2 regions of the Variovorax sp. FG153 genome follow, and region 2 is predicted to be linked to the other one. Evidence: riboswitches for the same ligand, from Rfam matches in the RefSeq annotation. Region 2 holds a riboswitch; the other holds the start of a gene.
The links. Region 2 has a riboswitch for glycine ahead of ACODT0_RS05320 (D-amino acid dehydrogenase). Riboswitches for the same ligand answer to the same signal wherever they lie in the genome.
Positions count from the first base shown of each region.

Region 1: it holds a riboswitch for glycine, as region 2 does, so the genes downstream of both, gcvT (glycine cleavage system aminomethyltransferase GcvT) here and ACODT0_RS05320 (D-amino acid dehydrogenase) in region 2, are expected to answer to the same signal.

Region 1 covers NZ_JBMDKG010000052.1:47,756-57,092, reverse strand. Annotated here, with positions in the region: gene ACODT0_RS35490 (TonB-dependent siderophore receptor) at 1-878, opposite strand, end outside; gene ACODT0_RS35485 (DUF4880 domain-containing protein) at 887-1,891, opposite strand; gene ACODT0_RS35480 (sigma-70 family RNA polymerase sigma factor) at 1,888-2,388, opposite strand; gene ACODT0_RS35475 (acyltransferase family protein) at 2,580-4,619, opposite strand; gene ACODT0_RS35470 (hypothetical protein) at 4,823-5,374, shown strand; glycine riboswitch at 5,398-5,481, shown strand; glycine riboswitch at 5,502-5,608, shown strand; gene gcvT (glycine cleavage system aminomethyltransferase GcvT) at 5,624-6,823, shown strand; gene gcvH (glycine cleavage system protein GcvH) at 6,872-7,243, shown strand; gene gcvP (aminomethyl-transferring glycine dehydrogenase) at 7,432-9,337, shown strand, end outside.
Region 2 covers NZ_JBMDKG010000003.1:8,183-17,519, reverse strand. Annotated here, with positions in the region: gene rfbD (dTDP-4-dehydrorhamnose reductase) at 1-731, opposite strand, end outside; gene rfbB (dTDP-glucose 4,6-dehydratase) at 728-1,798, opposite strand; glycine riboswitch at 2,058-2,175, shown strand; gene ACODT0_RS05320 (D-amino acid dehydrogenase) at 2,264-3,571, shown strand; gene ACODT0_RS05315 (FIST signal transduction protein) at 3,720-4,997, opposite strand; gene ACODT0_RS05310 (PhaM family polyhydroxyalkanoate granule multifunctional regulatory protein) at 5,038-5,814, opposite strand; gene ACODT0_RS05305 (aminotransferase-like domain-containing protein) at 5,885-7,327, opposite strand; gene ACODT0_RS05300 (LysE family translocator) at 7,428-8,027, shown strand; gene ACODT0_RS05295 (DMT family transporter) at 8,035-8,979, shown strand; gene ACODT0_RS05290 (aminotransferase-like domain-containing protein) at 9,056-9,337, shown strand, end outside.

The DNA.
Region 1 (9,337 bases), on a different contig from region 2:
CCGCCGAGGTCGACGCTGCCCTGCCTGCGCGCATGGCTGCCCAGCGTCAGGCCCACCTCGCGCACCGCGTCGGCCGTGGGCCGCTTCGACACCAGGTTGAGCACGCCGCCGGGCGCGCCCTGACCGTAGAGCGCGGAGCCCGGCCCCTTGAGCAGCTCGACGCGCTCCAGCCCCTGCGGCTCGACCTGCCAGCCCGCGTAGTCGCCCGAGGCGAAGAGCCGGAAGCCATCGAGGAGCTCGGCCGGCGAGAAGCCGCGCACCGTGATCGCCGAGGTGCTCGGGTCGTAGCCCGCGACCTCGGTCAGCACGCCCGCCGTGTAGCGCAGCGACTGGCCCACGGTCTGCGCGCCCTGGTCCTCGATCTGCGCGCGCGACACCACGCTGACCGCGCGCGGCGTCTCGGCCAGCGCGGTGTCGATGCGGTTCGCGGTGGCGCTGCGCCGGGCCGCGTAGCCGTTCACCGGGCCCTCCGCGCGCTCCGCTTCGGCCTCGACCATCACGGGGGCGAGTTGCCCTTCCTGCGCCTGCTGCGCCGGCTGCGGCGTGCCGGGCCGCACCAGGTAGCCGCCGGCCTCGCTGCGCTGCGCCTGCAGGCCATGCGGCGCGAGCAGCGCGGCCAGCCCCTCGGCGGGCGCGCTCGCCACCGAGCGCGGGGCGCTCGCGCGGCCGCGCACCAGCGCGGGATCGAAGGACAGCGTGATGCCCGCGCGGCGCGCGAAGGCATTGAGCGCGTCCTCGAGCGTGCCGGCCGGCAGCTCGATGCGTTCCCGCGCCATGCCGTCGGCCGGCTGCGCGGCGGCCTGGCCGCACAGCGCGAGCCCGAGGCAGAGCGCCAGCACGCCCTGGCGGGCCGGCAGCCGCCGCGAACGGATCGGCACGCGCATGCTCAGCGCCGTACCACGGTCAATGCATCGCCGGCGCCCCGCACCACCTTCACGGGCAGGGTGCGCACCAGCGCGTCGAGCGCGCGGCCCACCGGATCGGCGCCGCCGAGCTGGAACACGCCCGACACGCGCAGCGACGCGGCTTCGGCATCGCAGGCCAGCGGCGCCTGGCGGTAGCGCGCGAGCTCGGCCACGAAGGCATCGAGCCGCATCTGCCGCGCGACCAGCGCGCCATCGGTCCAGGCATCGGCCTCGAAGCCGGCCTCGGCGGCGCGCTCGGGCGCCGCGCCGTTCGCGCGCACCACGAAGCGGTCGCCGGCCTGCGCGAACACGGGTGGCGCGTCGCCCGCGTGGATCGCGACCTGGCCCTCGCTCATCGACAGCCGTGTCTCGCTCCCGGCCTGGCGCACGCCGAAGCGCGTGCCGATGGCCTCGAAGCGGGCCTGCGCCGCGTGCACCCAGAAGCTGCGGCGGCCGACCAGCGAGTCGGCGTCGGCGCCGGTGCGCACGAACAACTCGCCGCGCCGCAGCACGATCAGCCGGCGCAGCGGCGAGAACAGCACCTCGGCCTCGGAACCGGTGTTGAGGCTCAGCTCGGTACCGTCGGCCAGCACGACGCGGCGGCGTTCGCCGATCGCCGTGAGGTACTCGGTGCGCTGCAGCCAGGGCGCCTCGCGCCACAGCCAGGCGGCGAACACGCCGCCGGCCGCGACCAGCCCCAGCAGCCGAATCGCGCGACGCCGGCCGCGGGCCTGCAGGCCGGCGGCCGACTGCAGCGCGCCATGGGCCAGCGAGGCCGTGCCCGACGGCACCTGGCGGAAGGCCTCCTCGACCGACTGCACCTGCCGCCAGGCCTGCTCGTGCAGAGGATCGGCCGCGCGCCAGGCCTCGCAGGCGGCCTGGACCTCGGCGCCGGCGCTGCCCGAGCCCAGGCGCACCGCCCAGGCGATGGCCTCGTCGAGCACCTCGGGTGGAGCGCCGCCCTCCGGCGCCGCGCGGCCGCTCATCGCAGCGACAGGCAGTGGCGGATCGCGGTCGCCATGTATTTCTCGACCGAGCTCAGGCTCACGCCGAGCTGCCGCGCGATCTCGTTGTAGCCCAGGCCCTCGAGCCGCGACAGCAGGAAGGCGCTGCGGGCCTTGGGCGCGAGCCCGTCGAGCATGGCGTCGATGCGCACCAGCGCCTCGACCAGCATCAGTTGCGCCTCGGGCGACGGCGCCTGCGGCTCGGGCAGGTGGGCGATGGCGTCGAGGCAGGCGCGCTCGAGCGTCTTGCGCCGCACGTGGTCGACCGCGAGGCCGTGCGCGATGGTCGTGAGCCAGGCGCGCGGCTCGCGCAGCTCGGCGAGCTCGCGCGGCCGGCCGAGCACGCGCATGAAGGTGTCCTGCGCCAGGTCGGCCGCATCGCAGGCATTGCCGAGCTTGCGGCGCAGCCAGCCCTGCAGCCACGCATGGTGGTCGCCGTAGAGCGTTTCGATGCTGGGGGTGGAGACGAGATCCGTCATGGCTGGCACGGGAAGAAGGCGCCCCGCCGGCCGCGGGGCGCCCGATTATCGGCGAGCCCGCGGCGCGGTCCGGCGCCCGGGGCGGAGGGTGGAGAACGGTGCATCGGTGTCTGTCGCATCCCCCGTTTGACGAACGGCGCCGCAAAACCCGCAATGCCCGATTGCAACAATGTGCTTCAGGACGGCATGACTCAGGACGGCGGGCCGCGCAGCAGCACCTCGTCGAGCCAGTCCGCATGCGCGCGCGTGAAGGCCGGCCGCAGGTGCTGCTCGTCGATGAAGGCCGGGCTGCCGTCCGGCAGGGTGCGATCGCACCGGCCGCCGCGGCACATCCGGCGCGTGACGTCGATGGCCTCGGCGCCGCTGGCCGCCGCGATGCGCAGCAGTTGGTCGTTGAGCGCGGCCTGCGACAGCGGCTGCGGCGCCGTGACCTCGCGCGACACCCGCAACGAACCGAGCCGGCTGCCCTCGAGCATGCGCGCCGGGTCGAACCCGCTGCCGCCCGGGTTGTCGAGCAGCAGGTAGACCTTCTTGCCGCGTTGCACCAGCGCTGCCAGCAGGCCCTCGAGCGCGGCCAGCGCGCGCGCCTCCCCTTCCCTGCGCTCGATCGGATAGGCGGCCTCGCCCTCGCGCAGGTCGAAGCCCATCGGCAGGCCCAGGGTCTCGGTGAAGTAGCAGTTCCAGCAGGCGCCGACCAGCACCGTCTCGAACGGTCCCTCGAGCGCCATGCGCAGCCCTTCGTCACGCCGCGCGCCGCACTCGATGCCCTGGCGCGCGAACACGCCGGGGATCGGCGGGCAGGCCAGGAACACCGTGAAGTACGAGCTCGCCATGCGCCCGGGCGCGCGCTGTGCCAGCGCCGCGGCGCGCGGCGCGTACTGCATCACGTGGCTGTCGCCGATCAGCAGCACCTTGTGCGCGCCCTCGCCGATGCGGTAGGTGACGAAGGGGCCGAGTTCGCCGGTGGTCGGTCCGTCGTGGTAGTCGCGGTCGGCCGCCGCATCGGCCATGCGCTGCAGCGCCGGCCCGTGCAGCCGCGCCGGCAGCCCGGCCTGCACCGCGCAACCCGCGAGCGCGACCAGCACCATGCCCGCGCCGAGCCAGCGCACGGTGGCGCCGCCCGCGCGAGCGCGCAGCCGGCGCTCGAGCCAGCCATGGGTCGCGGCGGCCAGCAGCAGGCTCGCGGCCAGCGCCGCCACGCGCACCGAGGCGGCCAGCCCCGTGAGCTCGTGCGGTTCGCGCGGCAGCACGATGCGCAGGAAGCTCAGCACCGGCCAGTGCCAGAGGTACAGCGGATAGCTCAGCAGGCCGATCCACACCAGCACGCGGTTCGACAGCAGGCGCCGGTTCAGCACGCCGCCGCCGCCGGCCGCGATGCAGCAGGCCGCGCCCGCCACCGGCAGCAGCGCCCACCCACCCGGAAAGGCCTTGTCGGCGCGCACCGTCGCCAGGCCGAGCGCGATCAGCGCCGCGCCCGCCAGCGACAGCAGGTGGGCACGCCAGCCCGCGGGCGGCGCGTGGCCCGGCCGCAGCTGCAGGCAGGCCACGATGCCGCCGGCCGCGAGTTCCCAGGCGCGCGACAGCGGCGAATAGAACGAGGCCCCGCGATGCGAATGGATGCCCAGCACGTTGATCGCGAAGGAGGCGATCGCCACCAGCCACAGCACGCGCAGCAGCGGCCAGCGCCGGCGCCAGCTCAGCGCGATCAGCACCGGCCACAGGATGTAGAACTGCTCCTCGATGCCCAGCGACCACAGGTGCAGCAGCGGCTTGAGCTCGGCCGCGGCGTCGAAGTAGCCGGCCTCGCGCCAGAAGACCAGATTGGCCACGAAGAAGGCGCCGCCGCCCGCCTGCCGCCCGAGCGCCCTGAACTCGTCGTCGAGCAGCACCCACCAGCCGAAGGCCAGCACCGCGGCAAGCACCAGCAGCAGCGCCGGGAAGATGCGCCGCACGCGCCGCGCATAGAAGTCGCGATAACTGAAGCGGCCCTCGGCCTGCGCGCGCAGCAGGATCGAGGTGATCAGGAAGCCCGAAATCACGAAGAAGACATCGACGCCGATGAAGCCGCCGGGCACCGCGCGCGGAAAGGCGTGGAAGAACACCACCGCGAGCACCGCGACGGCGCGCAGGCCGTCGATGTCGGCGCGATAGGCTTCGGCCCGCGCGGCGGTGTTCGCCGCGATGGCCGGCGCGCGCATCGGCAGGTCGCGAAAGGTCGGGCTCGTGCTCATCGGGGTCGGCAACATCCGGTGCAGCCCGCGCCGTCCGGAGCGCGTTCCGGTCTTGTCGCGAGGGCTTGCCGGGTTGCCGAACGGAAGCGCGAAACCCGCAGCGCACGCACGGGCGACGCTTAAGCCTTTGGTGTTCCGCGCTTCATGAAGATGTCACGCGCATCCGCGATGCTCGGGCTCCATCCCGGACCCGGCGGCACCGCATGTTTCCCACCAAGACCGACAAGGCGCGCGACGAACTCCAGGGCGGACAGCGCACCCTGAGCCAGCGCGAACGGGCCTTGCTGCTGATGGCCGACGGCCGCCGCTCGCTGACCGACTTCAGCCCGCTGTTCGCGAGCCGCGGCGATGCCGAGCAGGCCCTGATGACGCTGGTGGAGCGCGGCTACCTGCACGACCCGCGCACGGTGGCGGTGGTGGAGACGGTGGAGGCCGCGGCGCCGGAACCGCAGCCCGCGCCGGCCGCCGAACCCATCCACGTCTCGACCGCCGCCGACGCCTTCGACGGCAAGCGCTCGCTGGCCACCACGCGCATGTTCCTGTTCGACATCTGCGAGCGCATGTTCGTGCGCCGCGATCCGCGCTTCGCGCTGCAGATGCGCGACGCGCTGCGCGAGGCGCGCGACCGCGAGGCCATGCTGACCATCGCCGCGCTGATGCTGACCGAGGTCGAGAAGACGGCCGGCGCCGAGCGCGCGGAGTCATTGCGCGAGCGCATCGAGCGGCTGCTGCCGCCGGCCGAAGTGATGCACTGAACCGGCGCCGCAATCCACTACACTCGCCCGGGTCAGGAGAGAGCCCCGCACGGGGCCGCCGAAGGCGCAGGGAACCCCCGAACGCTCAGGCAAAAGGACTGACACAGCGCCGGCCCTCGCGGGACGGCGTTTCCTTGCTGGAGAGAGGCCGGTGCCGCAGGCGCCCGGTCCACCGAAGGAGCAAACCCCGATCGTGGGGCGAATCTCTCAGGTAAAGCGGACAGCAGGGGTGGCCCCATGGCGCGAGCCATGGCATTCGATTGCTGCCCCCAGGAGTGCCCCGTGGCTGCTTCCGCCCCCGAATCCGAACTGCTCAAGACCCCGCTGCACGCGCTGCACCTGGAACTCGGCGCCCGCATGGTGCCCTTCGCCGGCTATTCGATGCCGGTCCAGTACCCCGCCGGCCTGATGGCCGAGCACAGGCACACGCGCGAAGCCGCGGGCCTGTTCGACATCTCCCACATGGGCCAGCTGCGCCTGTCCGGGCCCGATGCCGCGGCCGCCTTCGAGACCCTGATGCCGGTCGACGTGATCGACCTGCCCGCGGGCAAGCAGCGCTACGGCCTGCTGCTCGACGACCAGGGCGGCATCCTCGACGACCTGATGTTCTTCAACGAAGGCAACGGCTCGCTGTTCGTGATCGTCAACGGCGCCGGCAAGGTGGCCGACATCGCCCACATCCAGCAGAAGATCGGCCAGCGCTGCCAGGTGCAGCCGCTGCCCGAGCAGGCGCTGCTCGCGCTGCAGGGACCGCAGGCCGCGGCCACGCTGGCAAGGCTCTCGCCCGGCATCGAGCGCTTCGTGTTCATGACCGGCGGCGCGGTGCAGATCGGCGGCATAGCCGCCTTCGTCACGCGCAGCGGCTACACCGGCGAGGACGGCTTCGAGATCTCGGTCGCCGCGAAGGACGCCGAGGCGCTGGCGCGACTGCTGCTGGCCCAGCCCGAGGTCAAGCCCATCGGCCTGGGCGCGCGCAACTCGCTGCGGCTCGAGGCCGGCCTGTGCCTCTACGGCAGCGACATCGACACCAGTACCACGCCGGTCGAGGCCTCGCTCAACTGGGCGATCCAGAAGGTGCGCCGCACGGGCGGCGCGCGCGCGGGTGGCTTCCCCGGCGCCGAGAAGATCCTGGCCCAGCTCACCGCCGCCACCGGCGCGGCCGGCCATCTCGACCACGACACGCTCAAGCGCCGCCGCGTCGGCCTGGTCGCGCTCGAGCGCATCCCGGTGCGCGACGGCACGCCGCTGCAGTCCTTCGAGGGCCAGGACATCGGCCAGGTCACCAGCGGCCTGCTGGGTCCGACGGCCGACCGGCCGGTCGCCATGGGCTACGTGGCCACCGCCTTCGCCGAGCCCGGCACCCGGGTGCAGGCCATCGTGCGCGGCAAGCCGGTGCCGATGGAGGTCTCGACGCTGCCTTTCGTGCCGACCCGCTACTACCGCGGCTAACCTACGCCCCGGCATCGGCCACTTTTTATCCACGAGGAGTTTTTCGACATGAGCATCAAGTACACCAAGGACCATGAATGGGTGCAGGCCGAGGGCGGCAACGCCACGGTCGGCATCACCGTCCATGCGCAGGACGCGCTGGGCGACGTGGTCTTCGTCGACCTGCCCGAGGTCGGCAAGAGCTTCGCCCAGGGCGATGTCGCCGGCGTCGTCGAGTCGGTGAAGGCCGCGGCCGACGTGTTCATGCCCGTCTCGGGCGAGATCACCGAAGTCAACGAGGCCCTGCGCGCCGATCCCTCGCTCGCCAACAGTGCACCGCTGGCCGAAGGCTGGTTCTTCAAGGTCAAGCTGTCCGAACCGGCGCAGCTCGACGCGCTGATGGACGAGACCGCCTACGGCAAATTTGCCGACGAAGCCTAAGTCCTGAAATCGGATTGCCGGACGCAGAGGACGCGAAGGTTTCGCGAAGAACGCAAAAAAGAGAACTGGCTTCGGCATCGCCCCCTGCCTGGTCCTTTTTTCACTGAGTTCTTTCGCGCCCTTTGCGCAACCTTCGCGTCCTCTGCGTCCGGAAGTCCGCTCCCCTGCCTCTTCTTCCCCCGCCCGCCATGCCCACCCCCGCCGCCCTGCCCACCCTGCAAGAACTCGAGAACGCCGAGGAATTCATCGCCCGCCACATCGGCATCGATGCCGACGACGAGGCGCGCATGCTGCCCGTGATCGGGTCGGCCACGCGCGCCGAACTCATCGACGGCATCGTGCCCGCGGCGATCCGGCGCAGCAAGCCGATGCGGCTGCCGGCACCGGCCACCGAGGCCGATGCGCTGGCCGAGCTCAAGGCGATCGCGGCGAAGAACAAGGTGTTCCGCAACTTCATCGGCCAGGGCTACTACGGCACCCACACGCCGGGCGTGATCCTGCGCAACATCCTCGAGAACCCGGCCTGGTACACGGCCTACACGCCCTACCAGGCCGAGATCTCGCAGGGCCGCATGGAGGCGCTGGTCAACTTCCAGACCATGGTGTGCGACCTCACGGGCATGGCGATCGCCAATGCCTCGATGCTCGACGAGGCCACCGCCGCCGCCGAGGCGATGACGCTGGCCAAGCGCAGCGTGAAAAGCAAGAGCAACGTGTTCCTGGTCTCGGGCGACTGCCATCCGCAGACCATCGAGGTGGTGAAGACCCGCGCCGCGCCGCTGGGCATCGAGGTCAAGGTCAGCACCGCCTCGGAAACCCTGCCGCACCTGATGGCCAGCGGCGAATTCTTCGGCGTGCTGGCGCAGTACCCGGCCACCACCGGTCACGTGCACGACCTGCGCCCGCTCGCGGGCCACGCGCATCAGTACGGCGCGGCCTTCTGCGTCGCGGCCGACCTGCTGGCGCTGACCCTGCTCGCGCCGCCCGGCGAATGGGATGCCGACATCGTCTGCGGCACCACCCAGCGCTTCGGCATGCCGCTGTGCAACGGCGGCCCGCACGCGGCCTACCTGGCCTGCCGCGACGACTTCAAGCGCTCGCTACCGGGCCGCCTGGTCGGCGTGAGCGTCGACACCCATGGCCGCCCCGCCTACCGCCTCGCGCTGCAGACGCGCGAGCAGCACATCCGGCGCGAGAAGGCGACCTCGAACATCTGCACCGCGCAGGTGCTGCCCGCCGTGGTCGCAAGCATGTACGCGGTCTACCACGGGCCCGACGGCCTCACGCGCATCGCGCAGCGCGTGGCCGCGCTCACCGCCATCCTCGCGCGCGGCCTGGCCCAGATGGGCCGCGAGCCGGTCAACGAGACCGCCTTCGATTCGCTGACCATCCGCACCGGCGACGACACCGCGAAGATCCTCGAGCGCGCGCAGGCCGCCAACGTGAACCTGCGCCAGCGGCTGCAGCAGCACCTGGGCATCTCGCTCGACGAGACCAGCACGCGCGCCGACGTCGAGACCCTGTGGGCGCTGTTCGTGCCCGCCGGCACGCCGATGCCGCGCTTCGAGGAACTGGCCGCCAACACCGCGCCGCGCATTCCGCAGGAACTGCGCCGCGCGAGCGCCTTCCTGTCGCACCCGGTGTTCAACACCCACAAGAGCGAGACCGCGATGCTGCGCTACATCCGCAGCCTGTCGGACAAGGACCTCGCGCTCGACCGCAGCATGATCCCGCTGGGCAGCTGCACCATGAAGCTCAACGCGACCAGCGAGATGATCCCGATCACCTGGCCCGAGTTCGCGAACATCCATCCCTTCGCGCCGGCCGAGCAGCTGCAGGGCTATGCCCAGCTCGACGCCCAGCTGCGCGCCTGGCTCTGCGAAGCCACCGGCTACGCGGGCATCAGCCTGCAGCCCAATGCCGGCTCGCAGGGCGAGTACGCGGGCCTGCTGGCGATCCGCGCCTTCCACGAGGCCAAGGGCGAGGGCCACCGCAACATCTGCCTGATCCCCTCGTCGGCGCACGGCACCAATCCCGCTAGCGCGCAGATGGTGGGCCTGCAGGTGGTGGTGACGGCCTGCGACGCGCAGGGCA
Region 2 (9,337 bases):
CCGGCCTTGAGCTCGACACCGGCCTGCTGTGCGAGTTCGAGCACGTAGCGCGCGTAACCGTACCAGGTGGTCTCGCCGCCCGCGATCGCGTGATAGAGCCCGGCCTTGGACGGGTCCTGCAAGGTGGCGCGAATGGCATGGGCCGTGATGTCGGCCAGCAGCTCGGCACCGGTGGGGGCGCCGAACTGGTCGTCGATGACGGTCAGCTTGTCGCGTTCCCTGGCCAGCCGCAGCATGGTCTTGGCGAAGTTGCCGCCGCGCGCCGCATAGACCCAGCTGGTGCGAAAGATCAGGTGCTTCGCGCAGTGCCGCGCCACCAGTTGCTCGCCCTCGAGCTTGGTGCGGCCGTAGACGCTCAGCGGGCCGGTCGCGTCGGTTTCCTTCCAGGGCGCGGTGCCGCTGCCGTCGAAGACATAGTCGGTCGAGTAGTGGACCATCAGCGCGCCGATCTCCTGCGCGGCCTGCGCCACCACGCCGGGCGAGGTGGCGTTGAGCTTGCGCGCGAACTCCGGCTCGCTCTCGGCCTTGTCGACGGCGGTGTGGGCGGCGGCATTGACGATCACGTCGGGGCGCACCTGCCGCACGGTGTCGGCCAGCTGTTCGGGCCGGCTGAAGTCGGCGTGGAAGTCGGTGCTGTCGAAATCTAGCGCGACCAGTTCGCCCAGCGGCGCGAGGCTGCGCTGCAGTTCCCAGCCGACCTGTCCGCCCTTGCCCAGCAGCAGCAGCTTCATGCAGGGGCCTTCGCGTCGTACTGCTTCTCGACCCAGGCGCGGTAAGCGCCGCTTTGCACGTTGCGCACCCAGTCGCCGTTGGCGAGGTACCACTCGACCGTCTTGCGGATGCCGGTGTCGAAGGTCTCGGCCGGCTTCCAGCCGAGCTCGCGCTCGAGCTTGCGCGCGTCGATGGCGTAGCGGCGGTCATGGCCGGGGCGGTCGGTGACGTAGCTGATCTGCTCGGCATAGCCCTTGCCGTCGGCGCGCGGGCGCAGTTCGTCAAGCAGCGCGCACACGGTCTTCACGATCTCGATGTTCGGCTTCTCGTTCCAGCCGCCCACGTTGTAGGTCTCGCCGAGCCGGCCGGCCTCGAGCACGCGGCGGATCGCGCTGCAGTGGTCCTTGACGTAGAGCCAGTCGCGCACCTGCATGCCGTCGCCATACACGGGCAGCGGCTTGCCGGCCAGCGCGTTGACGATCATCAGCGGGATCAGCTTCTCGGGGAAATGGAAGGGGCCGTAGTTGTTCGAGCAGTTGGTGGTGAGCACCGGCAGGCCGTAGGTGTGGTGCCAGGCGCGCACGAGGTGGTCGCTCGCGGCCTTGCTGGCCGAGTAGGGGCTGTTGGGCTCGTACTTGTTCTCCTCGGTGAAGGCCGGGTCGGTCTTCGAGAGCGAGCCGTAGACCTCGTCGGTCGACACGTGCAGGAAGCGGAAGGCCGCCTTCGGATCGGCCGGCAGCGCGTTCCAGTAACCCCGCACCGACTCGAGCAGGCGGAAGGTGCCGAGCACGTTGGTCTGCACGAAATCCTCGGGGCCGTGAATCGAGCGGTCCACGTGCGACTCGGCCGCGAAATTGACCACCGCGCGCGGCTTGTGCTCGGCCAGCAGGCGGTCGAGCAGCGCGCTGTCGCCGATGTCGCCCTGCACGAAGACATGGCGCGGATCGTCCTTGAGCGAGGCCAGGGTCTCGAGATTGCCGGCGTAGGTGAGCTTGTCGAGGTTCACGACCGGTTCGTCGCCTTGCGCGATCCAGTCGAGGACGAAATTGGCGCCGATGAAGCCGGCGCCGCCGGTAACCAGGATCATGGAGTCCCCTGTGCTGTGTGATTGCTGAGTCGCGTGGTCGAAGCCTGCAGCCGCGCGGGCGCGGCCGGGCATGGATTATCCCACCCGTGCGCAAGGCCGAATCCCGGGGTTGGCCGGTGCGCAGGGCCCGCCTACAATCGCCACCCATTGCAGGAGAGCGGGCCGCATGCATCGCGCAGGCAGCCCCACCGAAGGCGCAAACTCCCATAAACGCTCAGGTCGGCTCCACGCTTCGCGCGGGACCTGTACTGCAACCACTGAAACGCCGTCTGGAGAGCCAGCACATCGCCCATCGCGGCCGTGCTGCGCCGAAGGAGCAAGTCCGCTGCAAGGTGCAGCGGATGAAACTCTCAGGTACCGAGGACAGGGGGAGCGGCAATTGGACGGCCGTCCGGTTGCGCGCTATCTATTCAGTAGCACGACCTTCAAGCCGTTCAAGCGCTTCGACCTCGAAAGGTACTTGAAATGCGCGTGATCGTATTGGGCGCCGGCCTGCTCGGCGTGACCTCGGCCTACTACCTCCAGCAACTCGGCCACGACGTGACCGTGATCGACCGGCAGGCCACGCCGGCCGCCGAGACCAGCTTCGCCAACGGCGGCCAGATCTCGGTGAGCCATGCCGAGCCCTGGGCCAATCCCAGCGCGCCGCTCAAGGTGCTGCAGTGGCTGGGCAAGGAAGACGCCCCGCTGCTGTTCCGCATCCGCGCCGACATGCGCCAGTGGCTCTGGGGCCTGCAGTTCCTGCGCGAGTGCACGCCCGCGCGCACGCGCCACAACATCGAGCAGATCGTGCGCCTGGGCACCTACAGCCGCGACACGCTGCAGCAGCTGCGCCGCGACACCGGCATCCGCTACGACGAGCGCACGCAGGGCATCCTGCACTTCTACACGACGCAAAAGGAGTTCGACGGCGCCCTCGCGCCCGCCGAGCAGATGCGCGCGCTGGGCTGCGAGCGCCAGGTGATCTCGGCCGACGAGGCCGTGAAGCTCGAGCCCGCGCTGGCCCATATCCGGCCCCGGCTGGCCGGTGCCACCTACACGGCCGAGGACGAATCGGGCGACGCCAACCGCTTCGCGCGCGAACTCGCGAAGCGCGCGGCCGAGGCCGGCGTGAAGTTCCTGATGAGCCACACCATCACCGCGCTGCGCGAGGTGGGCGGCGCCATCGACCACGTCGAGGCCACCGACGCCGAGGGCCGCTTCCAGCGCATCCGCGGCGATGCCTTCGTGATGGCAATGGGATCGCTGAGCCCGCTGCTGGCGGCACCGCTGGGCATCCGGCTGCCGATCTATCCGGCCAAGGGCTATTCGGTCACGCTGCCGGTCAAGGACGCGAGCAAGGCCTACCAGGTCTCGCTGACCGACGACGAATACAAGCTGGTGTTCTCGCGCTACACCTCGGAGTCGGGCGACCGCATGCGCATCGCCGGCACGGCCGAGCTCAACGGCTACGACCGCGACCTCAACCGCGTGCGCTGCGAAGCCATCGTGCGCCGCGTCGAGCAACTTTTCCCCGGCGCCGGCGACACCACGCAAGCCCAGTTCTGGACCGGCCTGCGCCCGGCCACGCCGAGCAACGTGCCGCTGATCGGCCGCACGAAACTCGCGAACCTCTACCTCAACACCGGCCACGGCACGCTCGGCTGGACCCATGCCTGCGGCTCGGGCAAGTCGATCGCGCGCATCGTGAGCGGGCTGGTGCCGGAGGTGGATTTCGCGTTCACGGGACTGCCCCGGCCCGTGGCGGGCGTGGCGCGGCCCGCGCTGGGCTGAGGCCCGGAAAGCGGGTTGCCGGACGCAGAGGACGCGAAGGTTTCGCGAAGGACGCAAAAGCAACCGCCAAGAAATTTCTTGATGGCCTTCTTTCGCGACTTCTGCGCTCCTTGGTCTTCCTTCCGCGTTCGGCTGTCCGATCCCGACTTCAGTCCGCCGTGAACACAGTCAGCACCCCCGTGTAGCCATACACGTGGTGCCGCGCGATCTCGCCCGCGGCGAAGAAGCCGACCAGCGGCACGTCGCCCAGCGCGTGGCGCACGATCTGCAGCTCGGCGCCGGGCGCGCCGAAGTGCGGGCCGCCGCGGCCCGAGCAGCTCACGTAGACGGCGCCGGCGATGCGCCGCGCGGGATGCGGTGCCGCCTCGGCCTCGCCGGCGGCGACGGCGCGCGCGGTGGCCAGGGTCTGTTCCTCGGGCTCGAGCTCCTCGCGGATCTCGGCGCAGATGCGCATCAGGTCGGCGCGCGCGGCCTGGGCGTTGCGGCGGCAGAAGCTCAGGCGCATGCCGGCCTCGGCCACGTCGGCGATCGCGATGCCGCGGCGCGTGGGGTCGAGGCCGATGATGCGGCGCACCAGCACGTCGGCGCCGAGGTCGCCGGTGCGGCGGATGCCATCGCTGCCAGCATCGACCAGGCCCACCAGGGTGGCGCGCACGGCCTCGATGGCCTCCTGCGGCCGCTCGAGCGAGACCTGCAGGTCGGCCAGCAGCACGTCGAGCGCGGGCTCGCCGTCGAGCTGCAGCACGAGGTTGCCGTCGGCCTCGGTGATCTCGCGCTCGCGCGCGCTGCCCGAGCGCAGCGGCTGGCAGCCCTGCGTGACGCGCGACACCAGCCGCACGCCCTCGCCGAACACCACGCCCGACAGGCCGCCCGAGAACACGCCGCCGGCCGCGCCCTGGCCGCGGATGTTGCCGTTGCCGCCGACCGCGAACTGCAACGCGCCGCCGCGGCCCGACGAAAGGCCGCCGAACAGGTAGCCGGTGTCGGTGCGCCCGGCCATCTCGCCGATGAGCTCGGTCAGGTCGGGGGTGGCGGGATCGGCATGCACCAGCGCCGTGTGGGCCTCGAAACCGCTCATCTCGGAGCTGGCGAGCGGCGCCACGCCCGAGAACACGCGGTACTGGTCGCTCGGCAGCGCGCAGAGCATCAGGCTCAGGCCGGGTTCGTCGAAGTACTCGGCATTGTTGGCCGACACGCCGACGCCAACGGTGCCGGCCCAGTCGGTCACCTCGGGCAGCTCGGCGCTCAGGTGGTCGAGGATCTCCTGCGCGTCGACCGCATAGTGGTCGGTGATGTAGAGCAGCCCGAGGGTGGGTGCCGAGGCGTAGTCGGGCAGCGCCATCTGCGCACGCAGCTGGGCCAGCACGAGGCCGGCCGCCATGCGCCATTGCGGATGGGTGGCGTGACCGGAGGGAAACAACTTCATCGTGCCAACCTGCTTCGTTCGATGTTCAGGACAAGGCGGCTCAGCGTCGGCCGCCCGTTCGCTTGCGGGCCGCGGGCGCCGCGGCCGGCTTCTTCGCCGCCGGTCGCTTGGCGGCCGTCGAGGCCTTGCGGGGGGTGGACTTGCGCGAGGCGCTCGCGGTTCCCATGGCCTTGCCGACGGCGTCGGCCAGCGGCTGGGTCACGGCCGGCATCTTGAGCTGGGCCGCGTCCTGCAGCGCGGTGCTCGCGATCTGCTGGAACTGTTCGGTCAGCGAGCCCCACCACTTGAGCGGGTCGACCGCGCCGCCGGCGGCATCGCCCGCGGCGGACTTGGCCGAGGCCTTGGCGGCCGGCCTGGCCTTGCGGCGCGACGGCGGTGCCTCTTCCTCCTCTTCCTCTTCCTCCGCGTCGAGTTCCTCTTCGTCCTCGAGCTCGACCTCGGGTTCGGGCGCCGCGGCTGCCGGCGCCGGGCTGACCGCCGCGGCCGCCGCATTCGCCTGCCGCGTGAACGCGCCCGCGAGGTCCTCCATGCGCACGTTCATGCCGCGCAGGGTGGACAGCGTCATCTTCTGCACCTCCAGCGCCTGAATCGTGGCCTTGAGCGCATGGCCGTTCTGCTCGAGCCAGTACTGCACCGTCTTGAGTTCCTGGATGCGCTTGTCGACCTCCTCGACGCTCATGGTGGGCGCCACCCAGCTCGCCATGCTCGGGATGCCGGGCACGGAACCGGCGCCGCTCGCGCCGGCCGCGAGGTTCTTGAGGAAGTCGAAGCCGGGTACGAACTGGCTGAAATCGAAGGGTTGGCTGGCTTTGTTCATGCGGCAGGTCTCCGGTCTGGCGGGTGTTGTGCTGCCAGCTTACTCCAAGGCAGGGCCCGCCCCGCCCGGCTCAAAGCTCGTCGCGCGTCCTGGCGAAGACCTTCCAGAAGCTCGCGTCCTGCGAGCTGGCGAAGTTGATGCGCATCAGCGTGGTGGGCGGCCGGCGCGCATGGAACAGCGAGCCCGGCGCCAACAGGTAGCCCTGGTCGAGCATGCGCTGGGTCAGCACGTCGGTGTCGACGCCGGTGTCGACCCAGCCGAACAGCCCCGCGGGCTCGGACGCGAAGGTGCAGCCGTGCGCCAGCACCAGCTTGGCGGCGCGCGCGCGCGCGCCCTCCAGCCGGATGCGCACGCGCTCCGAATGGCGCCGCAGCTGGCCCTGGTCGATGCACCACGAGAGCGCCCGCTCGAACAGCGCGGGCGAGGTCAGGGTGGCCAGCAGCTTGGTCTCGAGCAGCCGCTCCTTGAGCGCGGGCGAGGCGGCCAGGAAGCCGATGCGCCAGTTGGGCGCGAGGATCTTCGCGAAGCCGCTGACGTAGATGGTGCGCTGCAGCCCGTCGAGCGCGCTGAGCCGGGTCGCGTGCTCGGGCGCGAGGTGGCTGTAGGTGTCGTCCTCGACGATGTGGAAGTCGTGCTCGTTGGCCAGCTTCAGCACGCGGTGCGCGCTGTTGGGCGACAGGCTGTAGCCGGTCGGGTTGTGCAGCACGCTCACGCTGACGAACAGCTTCGGGCTGTGCAGCGCGCAGTACTGCGCCATCACGTCGAGGTCGGGCCCGTCGGCGCGGCGCGGCACCGGCAGGATGCGCATGCCCAGCGCCTCGAGGCGCGCGAACTCGAGCGCCCAGCCGGGCTCCTCGACCATCACCGGATCGCCGGCGCGCAGCATGGTGCGGCTCACGATGTCCAGCGCATGGGTGGCGCCGATGGTGGTCACGATCTGGTCGGGCGCGGCCGGCACGTTGATGCCCACCAGCTTCTGCGACAGGCTGCGTCGCAGCGCCGCGTCGCCCGCGGGCTCGCCGTACTGCAGCGACAGCTCCTGCAGCATCGCGGTGCTGGTCATGCGCCGCACCGCCGTCGGCATGAACGAGGAATCGAGCCAGTCGGGCGGGAACACGCCCATGCCGGGCTGCGGCTTGTCGCTCGGGCGGTGGAACATGCTGCGGATCAGCGAGCTGGCGTCGGCCGGCGTGCGCGAGGCCATCATCTGCGTGACCATCGACAGCGCGCTGACCTGCAGCGGGTCGCCGGGCGGCTGGGCCGGGTCGCGGCCGGGATCGCGGCCCGAATCGCGCACGAAGAAGCCGCGCTGGCGCCGCGCCTCCACCAGCCCGAGCGCCAAGAGCTGGTCGTAGGCGGCCACCACGGTGTAGGGGCTCACGCCCTGCTGGCGCGCGCACTCGCGCACCGAGGGCAGGCGCGCGCCCGGCAACAGCAGCCGGTTGCGGATGCGTTCGGCCAGGCGATCGGCCAGCTGGGCGGTCAGCGACTGGGACGAGGTTCGTGTCAGCATCGGCGTTCGATCTGTGTTGTACGCAAGCCCGATACAGATTGGCAGTGTGTACGACCATCTGTACTGGAACTGTAATGGTCCAAAGTTTAGAGTGTGTGTCATGAACTGGCAAGAATTCACCGCCCTGCTGGTGCTGGCCACGGCGATGAGCTTCTCGCCCGGCCCCAACACCACGCTGTCGACCACCCTCGCGGCCAACGGCGGCCTGCCGCGCGCGATGCGCTTCGTGGTCGCGGTGCCCGTGGGCTGGACCCTGCTGCTCGCGCTGTGCGCGGCCGGCCTGGGCGCGCTGGTGATGGCGGCGCCCGCGCTGCGCTGGGCCATCAAGGCGCTGGGCATCGCCTACCTGCTGTACCTCGCGTTCAAGCTCGCCACCAGCACCACGCTGGGCCGCGCCGACGATGCCAATCTGTCGGTCGGCTTCGTGCAGGGCGTGGCGCTGCAGTTCCTCAACATCAAGGCCTGGTTGCTGGCGCTCACGCTGGTGGCCGGCTGGATCGCGGGCCAGGCCGAGCCGCTGCACCGCTTCGCCATCGTCGCGCCCGTGATGCTGGTCTACGCCTTCGCGAGCAACTTCACCTATGCGCTGGCCGGCGCGCTGCTGCGCGAATGGCTGTCGAAGGGCCAGCGCCTCGCCTGGTTCAACCGCGCGATGGCCGCCGTGCTGGTGCTCACCGCCTGGTGGATGCTGCGCGTCTAGGTCCGCCATGAAGATCAAGGACGAAACCCTCGGCATGTGGCTCGGCGTGATCGGCGTGGCGCTGTTCGCGGTCACGCTGCCGATGACGCGGCTGGCCACCGGCACGCAGGCGCAGCCGCAGCTCTCGCCGTGGTTCGTCACGCTCGGCCGGGCCGCGCTCGCGGGCCTGCTGTCGGCCGTGTTCCTGCTGGTCACGCGCTCGCCGCGGCCGGCGCCCCACCAGTGGAGGCCGCTGGGCATCGCGGTGCTCGGCAACTGCATCGGCTTTCCGCTGCTGCTGGCCTATGCGCTGCGCGTGGTCACGGCCAGCCATGCGGCGGTGGTGACGGCGCTGCTGCCGCTGGTCACGGCCGCGGTTGCGGCCTGGGTGCTGCACCAGCGCGCGCGGCTCGGCTTCTGGCTCTGCGCCATCGCGGGCAGCCTGCTGGTGGTGGTGTTCTCGCTGGTGCGCGCAAGCCAGAACGGCCACGGCTTCGGTTTCGAATGGGCCGACCTGCTGCTGGTCGGCGCCGTGATCGCCGCCTCCTTCGGCTACATCTACGGCGCGCAGGTCACGCCCGCGCTCGGCGCCGAGCGCGTGATCTGCTGGGTCTGCGTGATGGCACTGCCGGTCACCCTGCCGGCCACGCTCGTGTTGTGGCCCGTGCAGCCGATCGCCACCGCCTCCTGGCTGGGCTTCGTCTACGTCGGCATGTTCTCGATGTGGATCGGCTTCTTCGCCTGGTACCGCGGCCTGGCCCTCGGCGGCGCGCTGCGCGTGAGCCAGACGCAGCTGCTGCAGCCCTTCCTCTCGATCCTGGTGTCGATCCCGCTGCTGGGCGAGCCGCTCGACGTGGTCACGCTGGGCTTCGCGGCCGCGGTGGTGGCCACGGTGGTGGTCGGCAAGCGGCTGTCGCAGCCGCCGGCGCCCGCCGCCCCCGCCATTCGCGGGCCCGTCGGCGCCGTGGACTGATCGCGCCCGCCGTCTTACCCTCGCATCCGCACCCCGTTCGTTCGCATCGCCCCTCACCGTCAGAAAGAAGACTCCCATGAACTGGAAACTCGCCGCCCGCGCCGCCAAGATGAACCCGTCGGTGCTGCGTGAAATCCTCAAGGTCACCGAGCGCCCCGGCATCATCAGCCTGGCCGGCGGCCTGCCCTCGCCCAAGACCTTCCCGATCCAGGCCTTCGCCGACGCCTGCGCCGAGGTGCTGCACAACGACGGCCAGGCCGCGCTGCAGTACGCCGCCAGCGAGGGCTTCGCGCCGCTGCGCCAGGCGGTGGCCGACATGCTGCCGTGGAACGTCGATCCCTCGCAGGTGCTGATCACC